DNA from 4 places in the Achromobacter sp. AONIH1 genome. Region 3 is predicted to be linked to each of the others. Evidence: predicted binding sites of a transcription regulator. Region 3 holds the regulator's gene; each other region holds the start of a gene.
What was found. The regulator sigma-54, encoded in region 3, starts transcription at its own class of promoters, with help from an activator protein. The targets are predictions, from matches to a motif close to TGGCANGNAANCTGCTTT.

Region 1: urtA (urea ABC transporter substrate-binding protein) is a predicted target of sigma-54. The motif match lies at 1,364-1,381, and genes of this name have one in related genera.
Region 2: adh (aldehyde dehydrogenase) is a predicted target of sigma-54. The motif match lies at 1,668-1,685, and genes of this name have one in related genera.
Region 4: C2U31_RS05170 (BMP family protein) is a predicted target of sigma-54. The motif match lies at 2,231-2,248, and genes of this name have one in related genera.

Annotation. Positions count from the first base shown of each region.
Region 1 is NZ_CP026124.1:6,333,072-6,336,276, forward strand. Features, by position in the region: gene atzF (allophanate hydrolase) at 1-1,079, opposite strand, end outside; gene urtA (urea ABC transporter substrate-binding protein) at 1,459-2,712, shown strand; gene urtB (urea ABC transporter permease subunit UrtB) at 2,727-3,205, shown strand, end outside.
Region 2 is NZ_CP026124.1:1,455,698-1,458,902, forward strand. Features, by position in the region: gene adh (aldehyde dehydrogenase) at 62-1,591, opposite strand; gene C2U31_RS06725 (sigma-54-dependent Fis family transcriptional regulator) at 1,844-3,205, shown strand, end outside.
Region 3 is NZ_CP026124.1:1,225,509-1,228,713, forward strand. Features, by position in the region: gene C2U31_RS05665 (hypothetical protein) at 161-784, opposite strand; gene rpoN (RNA polymerase factor sigma-54) at 783-2,228, shown strand; gene C2U31_RS05675 (bacterioferritin-associated ferredoxin) at 2,350-2,631, shown strand; gene C2U31_RS05680 (LysR substrate-binding domain-containing protein) at 2,810-3,205, opposite strand, start outside.
Region 4 is NZ_CP026124.1:1,118,109-1,121,313, forward strand. Features, by position in the region: gene C2U31_RS05165 (ABC transporter ATP-binding protein) at 1-1,015, opposite strand, end outside; gene C2U31_RS05170 (BMP family protein) at 1,012-2,028, opposite strand; gene C2U31_RS05175 (DedA family protein/thiosulfate sulfurtransferase GlpE) at 2,557-3,205, shown strand, end outside.

The DNA.
Region 1 (3,205 bases), 1.5 Mb from region 3:
CGGTATTCGGCCTGGAAGGCGTCCAGCGCGCTGTAGCGCCCGGCCTCTTCGACGATGCCGCGCACCACCGGGTCGATCACGCCCGGCTGCTCGCGCCACAAGGCCTCGACCGCCGCGAACCGCTCGGCCACCCACGGCCCCTGGTACAGCAGCGCGGCCAGCTCGGCATAGGGCGAGAAATCGACGGTCCGCAGCTCGGCGCCGGTGGCTCGCACCTCACGCAGCGCCGCGTCGAAGGCGGCCTCGGCCTCGGCGTCGCCGTGGAACTCCAGCTTGTCCGGCACCGCGAAACGCGGCCGCGCCGGCCAGGGACGGGCCGTGCCGGCCGGCACGGGCCGCGAGTAGGGATCGCGCGCGTCGTAGCCGCCGGCGATGTCGGCCACGCGCAAGGCGTCGTCGACCGTCAAGGCGAACACCGACACGCAGTCCAGCGTGCGGCAGGCCGGCACCACGCCGGCGGCGCTGAGCCAGCCGCGCGTGGGCTTGAGTCCGACGATGTTGTTGAAGCCCGCCGGCACGCGTCCCGAGCCGGCCGTGTCGGTGCCCAGCGAGAACGCCGCCAGTCCGCGCGCCACCACCGAGGCCGAGCCCGAACTCGATCCGCCGCTGATGTACTCGGGCCGAAACGCGTTGGCCACCGCGCCGTGCGGCGAACGCGTGCCCACCAGGCCGGTGGCGAACTGGTCCAGATTGGTCTTGCCGATCAGGATGGCGCCGGCGGCGCGCAGGCGCCGCACCACGCCGGCATCCTCGTCGGGCGTGTAGGCGAACGCGGGGCAGGCGGCGGTGGTCGGCCAGCCCGCGACGTCGATGTTGTCCTTGACCGCGTAGGGCACGCCATACAGCGGCAGGCGCGACAGGTCGCCGTCCGCCGCCGCCAGCAGCCGCGCCAGTTCGTCCAGCTGGCGCGCCAGCGCCTGGCCGTCGACCCGCAGGATCCAGGCATTGTCGGCGGGCGCGTCCGGCGCGGCGGCGTGGCCGGCCAGCAGCGCCTCGGGCCGGGCGCCCGCGAAATAGGCGGCCTGCCATTGCGCGATGGTCCAACCGGCGGTGTCGAACTGAGTTGCTGCGGCGTTCATGCTGGAATCCTCTCTGGTATGCAAGTACGGATTCCCAAGCAAGCGGCATGCCATGTCCGCGCCCGCAGCGCGTTTTCCCCCTGTTTCCCTGCCACGACATCCCGCGCGGCCACAAGGCGCGGCGCGCCGTCGCGGCGCCGGCGCGCACCAGCGCCGCGCAGATCACGCACCTGTTTTGTGCACGCGGCACCAGATTGAGCAAGCCGCTCCGCCGCATCGTTCCCGCGCCCCGCCCTTCCCGCCTACATATAGCGGCCCCGCCGCGCCGCCGCCTCCGGCGCGGCTGGCACGGGTCTTGCTTTGATGTCCTGGCGAGGCGCGGTACAGGCCCTGTCCATTTCATGCCGGCAATGCCGGCGCAACCTACCCAGGAGTCCCCATGAAACGCAGACTAGCCCTCAAGCAACTGACCGCCGTGAGCCTGCTGGCCCTGGCCGGCTGGATGCCCTCGGTCCATGCCGCCGAAGACACGATCAAGGTCGGCATCCTGCATTCCCTGTCCGGCACGATGGCGATCTCGGAGACCTCGCTCAAGGACGTGGCGCTGATGGCGATCGATGAGATCAACGCCAAGGGCGGCGTCATGGGCAGGAAGCTGGAGCCCGTGGTGGTCGATCCGGCCTCGAACTGGCCGCTGTTCGCCGAGAAGTCGCGCCAGCTGCTGGCGCAGGACAAGGTGGCGGTGGTGTTCGGCTGCTGGACCTCGGTGTCGCGTAAATCGGTGCTGCCGGTGTTCAAGGAGCTGAACGGCCTGCTGTTCTATCCGGTGCAGTACGAAGGCGAGGAACTGGAGAAGAACGTGTTCTACACCGGCGCCGCGCCCAACCAGCAGGCCATACCCGCCGTCGAGTACCTGATGAGCGAGGACGGCGGCGGGGCCAAGCGCTTCGTGCTGCTGGGCACCGACTACGTGTACCCGCGCACCACCAACAAGATCCTGCGCGCCTTCCTGCATTCCAAAGGCGTGAAGGACAGCGACATCGACGAGGTCTACACGCCCTTCGGCCATTCCGACTACCAGACCATCGTCGCCAACATCAAGAAGTTCGCCACCGGCGGCAAGACCGCCGTCATCTCCACCATCAACGGCGACTCCAACGTGCCCTTCTACAAGGAACTGGGCAACGCCGGCCTGAAGGCCACCGACGTGCCGGTGGTCGCCTTCTCGGTGGGCGAAGAGGAACTGCGCGGCGTGGACACCAAGCCGCTGGTCGGCCACCTGGCGGCCTGGAACTATTTCGAGTCGATCAAGACCCCGGTCAACACCGACTTCATCGCCAAGTGGAAGGCCTACGCCAAGGCCAAGAACCTGCCCAACGCCGCGACCGTGGTCACCAACGATCCGATGGAGGCGACCTACATCGGCATCCACATGTGGAAGCAGGCCGTCGAGCAGGCCAAGAGTACGGACGTGGACAAGGTCATCGCGGCCATGGGCGGCCAGACGTTCAGCTCGCCCAGCGGCTTCAAGATCATGATGGACAAGACCAACCACCACCTGCACAAGCCGGTGTACATCGGCGAGATCAAGGCCGACGGCCAGTTCAACGTGGTCTGGAAGAGCAAGGGTCCGATCCGCGCCCAGCCCTGGAGCCCGTATATCCCGGGCAACGAAGGCAAGCAGGGCCTCTGAGGGAGACGGCCGCCATGCGCAACGCTGCGATCGCACGCTACCTGCGTCGTCTCCTGCTCGCCATGTTCCTGGCCTGGCCGGCGCTGCCCGTGGCGGCGGCCGGCGTCGGCCAGGACCTGCTGGCGCCGCTGGCGGGCGACGATACCGACGCCAGGCTGCGTGCGATCGCCGCGCTGGGCGCGCTGCCCGGCGGCGAGGGCGCGGCTGTGCTGCGGGCCTTGGGCGCCGACCAGCTCTACGCGGCGCCGGACGGCCGCGTGCTGATCGGTGATGGCGCCCGCGCCACCGACCCGGCCAGCGGCGCCGCGCTGGACCTGCCGGCGGGATCCGCGTCCATCGGCATCAACAACCGCCTGCGCCGCGCCATCGAGGCAGCGCTGGCCGGCGCGCAGCTGCACGCGGCCGATGCCGGCTCTCGGCTGGCCGCCGCGCGCCGCCTGCAACAGACCAACGATCCCTCGCGGCTGCCCCTGATCGCGCAGGCGCTGGCCAC
Region 2 (3,205 bases), 230 kb from region 3:
CGCGGCGCTTGCCTTGGACCGGGCGGGCGGCGGCCGCGACGCCGCCGCCGCTGTCGCCGGATCAGAAGAAGCCCAGCTTCTTTGGCGAGTAGCTCACCAGCAGGTTCTTGGTCTGCTGGTAGTGGTTGAGCATCATCTTGTGGTTCTCGCGCCCGATGCCGGATTGCTTGTAGCCGCCGAACGCCGCGTGCGCCGGATAGGCGTGGTAGCAGTTGGTCCAGACGCGGCCGGCCTTGATGCCGCGGCCCATGCGGTAGCAGGTGTTGACGTCGCGCGACCAGACGCCCGCGCCCAGTCCGTAGAGCGTGTCGTTGGCCTGGCTGAGCGCGTCCTCGGCGTCCTTGAAGGTGGTCACGGCCACCACCGGGCCGAAGATCTCTTCCTGGAAGATGCGCATCTTGTTGTGGCCCTTGAACACCGTGGGCTGCACGAAGTAGCCGTGCTCCAGCGCGCCCGCCAGCTGCGCGCGCGCGCCGCCGGCCAGCACCTGCGCGCCTTCCTGCTTGCCGATGTCCAGGTAGGACAGGATTTTTTCCAGCTGCTCGCTCGACGCCTGCGCGCCCAGCATGGTGTCGGCGTCCAGCGGATTGCCCTGCTTGATCGCCGCCACGCGCTTGAGCGCGCGCTCCATGAACTTCTCGTAGATTGATTCCTGGATCAGCGCTCGGCTGGGGCAGGTGCAGACCTCGCCCTGGTTGAGCGCGAACATCACGAAGCCTTCGACGGCCTTGTCGAAGAAGTCGTCGTCCTCGGCGGCGACGTTGTCGAAGAAGATGTTGGGCGACTTGCCGCCCAGTTCCAGCGTCACCGGGATGATGTTCTGCGACGCGTACTGCATGATGAGGCGGCCGGTGGTGGTCTCGCCGGTGAAGGCGATCTTGGCGATGCGCTTGCTGGAGGCCAGCGGCTTGCCCGCTTCCAGGCCGAAGCCGGTGACGACATTGAGCACGCCCGGCGGCAGGATGTCGGCGACCAGCTCGGCCAGCAGCATGATGCCCAGCGGCGTCTGCTCGGCCGGCTTGAGCACCACGCAGTTGCCGGCGGCCAGCGCCGGGGCGAGCTTCCACGCGGCCATCAGGATGGGGAAGTTCCACGGGATGATCTGCCCGACCACGCCCAGCGGCTCGTTGAAGTGATAGGCCACCGTGTCGTGATCGATCTCGGACAGCCCTCCCTCCTGGCTGCGGATGGCCGAGGCGAAGTAGCGGAAATGGTCGATCGCCAGCGGGATGTCGGCGGCGCGGGCCTCGCGGATGGGCTTGCCGTTGTCCCAGGTCTCGGCCGTGGCCAGGCGCTCCAGGTTGGCTTCCATCGCGTCGGCGATGCGCAGCAGCATGCGCGCGCGCTCGGCCGGCGCGGTGGTGGCCCACTTGGGCGCGGCGCGGTGCGCGGCGTCCAGCGCCATCTCGATGTCGCGCTCCTTGGAGCGGGCGTTGCGCGTCAGCAGCTGGCCGGTGACCGGGGTGAGGTTGTCGAAGTATTCGCCGTCAGCCGGCTTCTGCCAGCGTCCGTCGATGAAATTGTCGTACTGCGGCTTGATGTCGATGCGCGTGCCATAGGTGTCGGGGGTGACGCGGGTCGCGATGTCCATTGCTAGTCTCCGTAAGTGTTTTTATGCAGCGGGTTGATGCAGCGGGAATGGCGGCGGCAGCCTGCCTGCATGCTCTCAAGCAATCCGCGTGCCAACCGGGGACGCGGCTGGACAAGCGCGCGGACCGCGTGCGAAAGTAGGCTTGCGCGCGCCTCCCGCAGGCGCGGACGGCGCAAGTCCGTCCCGGCGCTGTCGCGTTTTGCGACAACGTCGCGCAACAGGTGTCGCAGAACGCCGCTCAAGGAGACATGCATGGCCATCCAGACCCGTCGGCAGTCGCTGACGCAAGCGCGCCTGCTGTTCAATCAGCAGGGCGCGGTGCCCGGCGGCATGGTCGCCGAGCCGATCCTGCGTTCGTGGCGGCGCTGCGCCGACCTGGGTTTCGACATGCGCGGCCTGCGCCCCGCCGAACCGCTGACCCAGGCCGAGCTGCGCGAGGCCCGCGAGCGCAACGAGGCGCTGCGCCGCATGTCCGATCCTGTCATGGCCGAGCTGCGCAAGCGTGCGCACGGGCAGGGCGGCCTGGTGATCCTGTCCGATTCGCGCGGCCTGGTGCTGGATTGCGGCGGCGACCTGGATTTCGCCCAGCGCGCATCGCGCATCGCCCTGATGCCCGGCTCTCCCTGGGACGAGGCCGCGGCTGGCACCAATGCCATCGGCACGGCGCTGGTCGAGGGCCGTTCCATCGTCGTGCACGGGGCCGAGCACTATTTCGAGCCCAACCGCATCCTGACCTGCGCGGCGGTGCCGGTGTGCGACAGCCAGGGACGGATCCTGGGCGTGCTGGACCTGTCCAGCCAGGCGGGCGGCATCCGGCCCGATGCGCTGGCCCTGGTGCGTGCCGCCGTGGACCAGATCGAACATCGCCTGTTCGCGCAGGCGCACGAGCGCGACACCGTGCTGCGCCTGCATGCCGATCCGGCCGGGCTGGGGGCGCCGGGCGAGGCGCTGCTGGCCTTCCGGGGCGACCTGCTGGTCGGGGCCAACCGGCTGGCGCTGCGGGCGCTGGAACTCTCGGCCACGGCGCTGGGCGTGTATCGCCATGAAGACCTGTTCGAAGACGCGCTGACGCACGCGCCCGATGCCACGGGCCGGGTGCAGGCGCGCAACGGCGCCGTCTATCACGCGCGGCTGAGCCTGCCGCCGTCGCCCGCGCCGCGCGTCGTGCCGGCGCCTGAACGCAGTCAGCCCCGCGCCGTCGCGCCCGCGCCAGCCGCCGTCAGCCTGGACGCGGCGGCGCTGGACGCGCTGGGTCGATCTGTGCACCTGATGGATGCCGGCGTATCCATTCTGCTGCAGGGCGAAACCGGCGCGGGCAAGGAAGTGTTCGCGCGCCAGATGCATGCGCGCAGCCGGCGCGCCGCCGGGCCGTTCGTGGCGGTGAACTGCGCGGCGCTGCCTGAAAGCCTGATCGAATCCGAACTCTTCGGCTATGAAGACGGGGCCTTCACCGGCGCGCGCCGCCAGGGCAGCAAGGGGCTGCTGCGGCAGGCGCATGGGGGCGTGCTGTTCCTGGACGAGATCGGCGACATGCCGCTGGCCTTGCAGTCGCGCCTGTTGCGCGTGCTGCAGGAGCGCGAGGTATCGCCGCTGGGCGGGGCGCGGCCGGTGCCG
Region 3 (3,205 bases):
TCGCCGCGGCGGGGCCGCCGGCGCATGGTGTCGGTATGACGCGCGGCCCGCGGTTGCGCGAGCGTGGCAGGCCAGTATAGGAGCGGCTTGCTGGCAGCGCACTGAAATGCAAAAGCCGCCTGGACGGCGGCTTCTGGCGGGTTGCGCGGAAGGGTGTCGCTTATCGGGCGGGGCCGATGCGCGGCTCGACGTAGCGGTCGGCGCGCGGTTCGCGGCGCGGTGCGTCGTCGTCGCGGGAGCCGGCGCGGGGCTTGCCGCCGCCTTCCAGGATCTCGGCCTGACGCGCCACCATGTCGATCTTGGCGATGCGGCTGTGGCGGATTTCAGACAGCGAGCGGCGCAGGTCGCCCACGGTGAAGGGTTCTTCGCGGTCGCCCCAGGTCCAGCGCAGCACGCCCAGCGATTCGTCGGACAGTTGCGGCGCCAGTTCGGCCAGCACCTCGGTCTGCACCGGCGTGGCGCGGCCGGAGGCCAGGCTGGCGCTCAGCCAGGCGCGCAGCGCGAAGAAGACGATGAGGCTCCAGATGCCGACCCCGACCCACCACAGGTAGGGGCTGAACTTCTGCACCATGTCCATCGTGGGCTGGCCCAGCGAGTGCAGGAATTCGAAGCTCACGCGCTTGCCCGCGTCCAGTATCCAGTTGGCGACGAAATACCAGATGATGAGGGCGACGGCGATCACGATCGCGCGCAGGAGGAGTCTGGGAAGCGCAAGTTTGAGCAGGGTCTGGCCGATCAGGCGGCTATCCTGGCGAACGCGCTCGGGCGAAGTCTGATTCATCATGCAAAATATTGTACCTATGACCCGTCCGATTTTAGAACTGCGTCCCGGTCAGCATCTGACGCTGACCCCACAGCTGCAGCAATCGATCCGATTGTTGCAGTTGTCCACGCTCGAGCTGGAAGCCGAGATCTCGCAGGTGCTGGCGGACAACCCGCTGCTCGAGCGCGACGACGAACCCGTGGCGCCCGAGGCGCAGGCAGAGTCCGAACGCGAGTCCTCGGTGCAGGACGACGAGCCGGCGGCCGAGCGCGACGCGCCCATCGAGGAAATGCCCGGCTCCGGCGGGGTCTACCCAGACGAGGACGGCGGCCCGCCCGAGGCCGCCATGCCGGACACGCTGCGCGAGCACCTGCTGGGCCAGCTGGTGCTGACCCGGGCGGCGCCGCGCGACGCCGCATTGGCCGCCCTGCTGATCGACGAGCTGGACGAGAACGGCTACCTGGGCTCGCCGCTGGAGGAAATCCTGGGCTGGCTGCCGGCCGAGCTGGAGCCGGATATCGACGAGCTGAAGGCGGCGCTGTCGCTGCTGCAGTCCTTCGATCCACCCGGCATCGGCGCGCGGGACATGGCGGAATGCCTGCTGTTGCAATTGCGCCACCCGGACATCACGCGCCTGCCCGAGGCGGCCGACCCGGCGGCGCTGGCCTGCGCCCGCGAGATCTGCGCCCGTCACCTGCCGCTGCTGGCCACCGGCAATGTCGCCCGTCTGTGCGCGGCGGCGGGGTGCGACGAAACCCGGTTCCGCGCCGCGCACGCCCTGATCCTGCGCCTGGAGCCGCGTCCGGGACGCGCCTGGACCGTGCCGGCCGCCGACTACGCCGTGCCGGACGTGATCGTGCGCAAAACCCGGCGCGGCTGGCAGGTCACGCTCAACAGCGCCGCCGTACCGCGCCTGCAGATCAACGGCCTGTATGCGCAGATGCTGGGCAACCAGAAGGAATCGGCCCACGCTGGCCTGCAGGCCCAGTTGCAGCAGGCCAAGTGGATGATCCGCAACGTCGAGCAGCGCTTCGACACCATCCTGCGCGTGTCCCAGGCCATCGTCGAACGCCAGACGGCTTTCTTCAGCCAGGGGCCGGCGGCCATGCGTCCGCTGATCCTGAAGGACATCGCGGGCGAACTGGGCCTGCACGAATCCACGATTTCGCGGGCCACGACGCAGAAGTACATGCTCACCCCGTTCGGTACGCTGGAGCTCAAGCGCTTCTTCGGGACGGGGGTGTCGACCGATGGCGGCGATGCCACCTCGGCCACGGCGGTGCAGACCCATATCCGGCAGATGGTGGCGGACGAGAACCGTGCCAAGCCGCTGTCCGACAGTCAGATCATGGAAAAGCTGGCCGACCAGGGCATCGTGATCGCCCGGCGCACGGTGGCCAAATACCGCGAGGCGCTGCGCATCGCGCCGGCGGCGCTGCGCAAGGCGCAGGCCTCGGTTCGCTGAAATCAGGGACGAATGACTGTAAATTCGTCCCTGATTTCAAACACTTGCGTGACATCTCGGTTGCAATTTTTTTTGCGCAAGCCGCTTGCCAGTTCGAGAATAATTTTCGATAATTATTCTCATGTACATTTGTGTATGCAACGCGATCACCGAACGCCAAGTCCGCGCCAGCGTGGACGCGGGCGCTACCACGCTGGCCGACCTGCAGTTCGAGCTGGGCGTGGCGACCTGTTGCGGCTGTTGCGCAGCCACCGCCACGGAATACCTGCCCGGCGGTCGTTGCTCCAGCGTCTGCGACGTGCGCTCGATCGCCGTTCCGGTCAATCCTCCCGCCGCCCTGGCTGAACAGCCCAGCGCGCCGGCGGCCAATACCTATCCGGTCATCCAGGTCGCGGTAGCCTGACCCCGTTCCTGATCCAACGAAGCCACGGCGCCTGCCGTGGCTTTTGTTTTTGTGCGGATGGGTCGGCGTGGATTTTCGCGTCTTTGTCTGCGCGGTTCCTTCCACACACAGGCGGCCTGTGTCCTTTCCACGCCTGGCGGCTTGCGGCCGTTGGGCCGTCCGGCGGAGCCGTTCCCGTTCAGGATGAGGGCTGGCGCCACTGCGCTGCGCAGAACGCCTGCACCGTCTGCGCCACCTGGCGCGCCGGCTCGCGCGCCGCGCGGCCCAGGCAGAGCGCGAGTTCGGTGGGCGGCGCCGGCGGCAGATGCTCGTCCACGATGCGCAGGTTGGGCGCCAGACAGCGGCGCTCCAGCAGCGCGACGCCCAGGCCGCCGGCCAGCGCCGCCTGCAGGCCCAGCAGGTTGGGGCTTTCATAGGCGATGCGCCAGCGCCGGCCCGCCGCTTCCAGCGCATGGATGGCGCGGTTGCGGTAGATGCAGCCTTGCGGAAACGCCACCAGCGGCACGGGCTCGACATCGGGCAGCGGCAAGGCGCTGGCGGCGATCCAATGCAGGTGCTCCGGCCACGCGGCCAG
Region 4 (3,205 bases), 110 kb from region 3:
GCGCGGCGGTCCAGCCGGCGGGCGTGCGGGGCGCGGGGGCGCGCTCCGGTCCCAGCCGGATCGCGCCGTCGCTGGGCTGGCGCAGGCCGGTCAGCACCGACACCAGCGCCTGCTGGCCGTTGCCGGCCACGCCGGCGATGGCCACGATCTCGTGCCGGTGCACGGTCAGATCCAGGCTGTCCAGGCGCGTGGCGCCGTCGCGGTCGCGCACTGTCACCTGCGACAGCGCGATCACCGGCGCCGCTTGCTCGGCGGCGGCCACGGCCTCGGCGTGCGGCATGGCGACCTTGCGGCCCACCATCAGTTCGGCGAGTTCGGCCGGCGTGGTGGCGGCGGTTTCGCGCTCGGCCACCAGCCTGCCCTGGCGCAGCACGGCCACGCGCCGCGACACCGCCATGACTTCGTCCAGCTTGTGCGAAATGAAGATGACGGCCAGGCCCTCGTCCACGAAACCGCGCAGCGTGGCGAACAGGCCGTCGACTTCCTGCGGCGTCAGCACGGCGGTGGGCTCGTCCAGGATCAGGACGCGCGCGCCGCGATACAGCGCCTTCAGGATTTCAACGCGCTGCTTCTCGCCCACCGACAGCGTGCCGACGCGCGCGTCGGGATCCACGCCCAGGCCGAAGCGCTGGCCCAGCTCGACCAGCTTGCGGCGGGCCTGGCGCCGCCCGGAAGCCAGCTTCCACAGCGATTCCGTGCCCACCATGATGTTGTCCAGCACGGTCAGGTTGTCGGCCAGCGTGAAGTGCTGGTGCACCATGCCGACCCCCGCGGCCAGCGCCGCGTCGGGCCGGCCTGGCGGCAACGGCTGGCCGAAGACCTCGATGGCGCCGGCGTCGGCCACGTAGTGGCCGAACAGGATCGACACCAGCGTGGACTTGCCGGCGCCGTTCTCGCCCAGCAGGGCCAGCACCTCGCCCTGTCCGAGCGTGAGCGAGATGTCGTCGTTGGCCGTCAGGCTGCCGAAGCGCTTGGTGATCCCCGTCAGTCGCAGGGCGAGCGGCGCCGGGCTCATCGCGCGGAGGACTTGGGTTCTTTGTCGTTGACCTTGACGCTGAAGCTGCCGTCCAGGATGGCCTTCTGTTTGGCTTCCACCTTGGCGATCAGGTCGGCCGGGATCTTGCCGGCGAAGGTGCCCAGCGGCGCCAGCGACGAGCCCTTGTGCTTCATCAGCGAGTACTGGCCGTAGTCGTCGGCCTTGAAGGCGCCGGCCTTGACCTGCTTGAGCGCCGCGTCGATGGTCGGCTCCATGCTCCACAGGGCCGAGGCCACCACGGTCTCGGGGTACTGCGGCTGGGTGTCGATCACGTTGCCGATGGCCAGCTTGCCGCGTTCCTTGGCGGCGTCCGACACGCCGAAGCGCTCGGCGTAGAGCACGTCGGTGCCCTTGTCGATCATGGCGAAGGCGGCTTCCTTGGCCTTCGGGGGATCGAACCAGGAGCCGATGAAGGTGACGGTGAACTCGGCCTTGGGGCTGATCTCGCGCGCGCCTTCGATGAAGGCCTGCATCAGGCGGTTCACTTCGGGAATGGGGTAGCCGCCCACCAGGCCGATCTTGCCGGTCTGGCTCATGCCGGCCGCGATCATGCCGGTCAGGTAGGCCGGCTCCTGGATGTAGTTGTCGAACACCGCGAAGTTGGGCTGCTGCGGCTTGCCCGAGGAACCCATCAGGAAGGCGGTCTGCGGATAGTCCTTGGCGACCTTGCGCGCGGCGGCCTCGACCGCGAAGGCCTCGCCCACCACCAGCTTGTTGCCCTGCTCGGCATACTGGCGCATGACGCGCTCGTAGTCGGCGTTGGTGACGTTCTCGGAGAACGCGTAGTCGATCTCGCCGCGGTCGCGGGCGGCGGTCAGCGCCTTGTGGATGCGCGAGACCCACTGCTGCTCGACTGGCACCGTGTAGATGGCGGCGACCTTGACCTTTTCGGGCGCCTGGGCCTGGACCGTGCCGGCCAGCATCAGCGCGCCGGCGGCGGCGGCCAGCTTGAGCAGGCCGCGGCGGGCGGACGAGGGGAATAGGGAGTTCATGCGTGGGGCTCCTTCGCGGGGATGGACGGGAATGGGGAAAGGACGCGATCGCCGCGCGCGCGGCCCCTCGCCGCCCGATGGCTGCGGCCGCCGGCGGACGAGCCGGGGCGAGCGGGCGGATGCGTGGTGTTGGGATCGGTCATCGGATGGGGCGCAGGCAGGCGCGCCCATCCGAACGGTCGGGTTCGCGGCCTGCCATGGCGAAGCAATTTGTATGCCATGCGGCGTTCCCGCGGCAAGTCGGGGAAACCTGATGGCCGGGCAGGATTATAGGCACGCCGGCGGGGATTGTCGGCACCATCGTGGTGCGGCTTTGCAGGTGGTGGACGGCGGCGCGCTCAAATCCTGGCGCGCCGCGCAATGCAGTGTTCCACCGGCCCGGGCTGGCAAGGCCGCCCGGGCCGCCTAAAATTCCGGCGCGGGCGCGCGCGTCTGGCGCCGCCCCGCTGTGCCGGACCGGGCCCGCCCCTCGCGGGACGGCCAGTCCCTGAACCCGGCCGCGCGCCGCGCGGCCCGTCGGAAGACACGATGCAAGACATACAGTTGCTGCTGGAGCAGTACGGCGCCTGGTTGGTGTTCGGGAACGTCCTGATCGAACAGGCCGGCCTGCCCGTGCCCGCCTATCCCATGCTGATCGCCGCCGGCGCGCTGGCCGGCACGGCCGGCTGGCTGGCGCCGTGGATCGCGGCCACGCTGGCCTGCCTGCTGGCCGACAGCCTCTGGTACCTGGCGGGCCGGCGCTACGGTTCGCGCCTGCTTGGCGTGGTCTGCAAGCTGTCGCTGTCGCAGGATTCCTGCATCCGCCAGACGCAGCGGCTGTACCTGCGCGTCGGCGTGCGCGCGCTGCTGGTGTGCAAGTTCCTGCCGGGCGCGGGCGCGCTGTCCACCGTCATGGCCGGCCTGACGGGCACCGGCTTGCGCCGTTTCCTGCTGTACGACCTGGTCGGCGCGATGATCTGGGCCGGCTCGGCGCTGCTGCTGGGCGGCCTGTTCCATGGCGTGGTCAACGACGTGCTGGACCTGCTGGCGAACTATGGCGCCATGGGCCTGGGCTTGCTGGCCGCGCTGCTGGCGCTGTACATCGTCGTGCGCGCGCTGCGCCGCTGGGTGCTGGTGCGCAAGCTGCGCGTCATCCCGAGGCTGTCGGTCGACGAGCTGATGCGCTGGCGTCAGGACG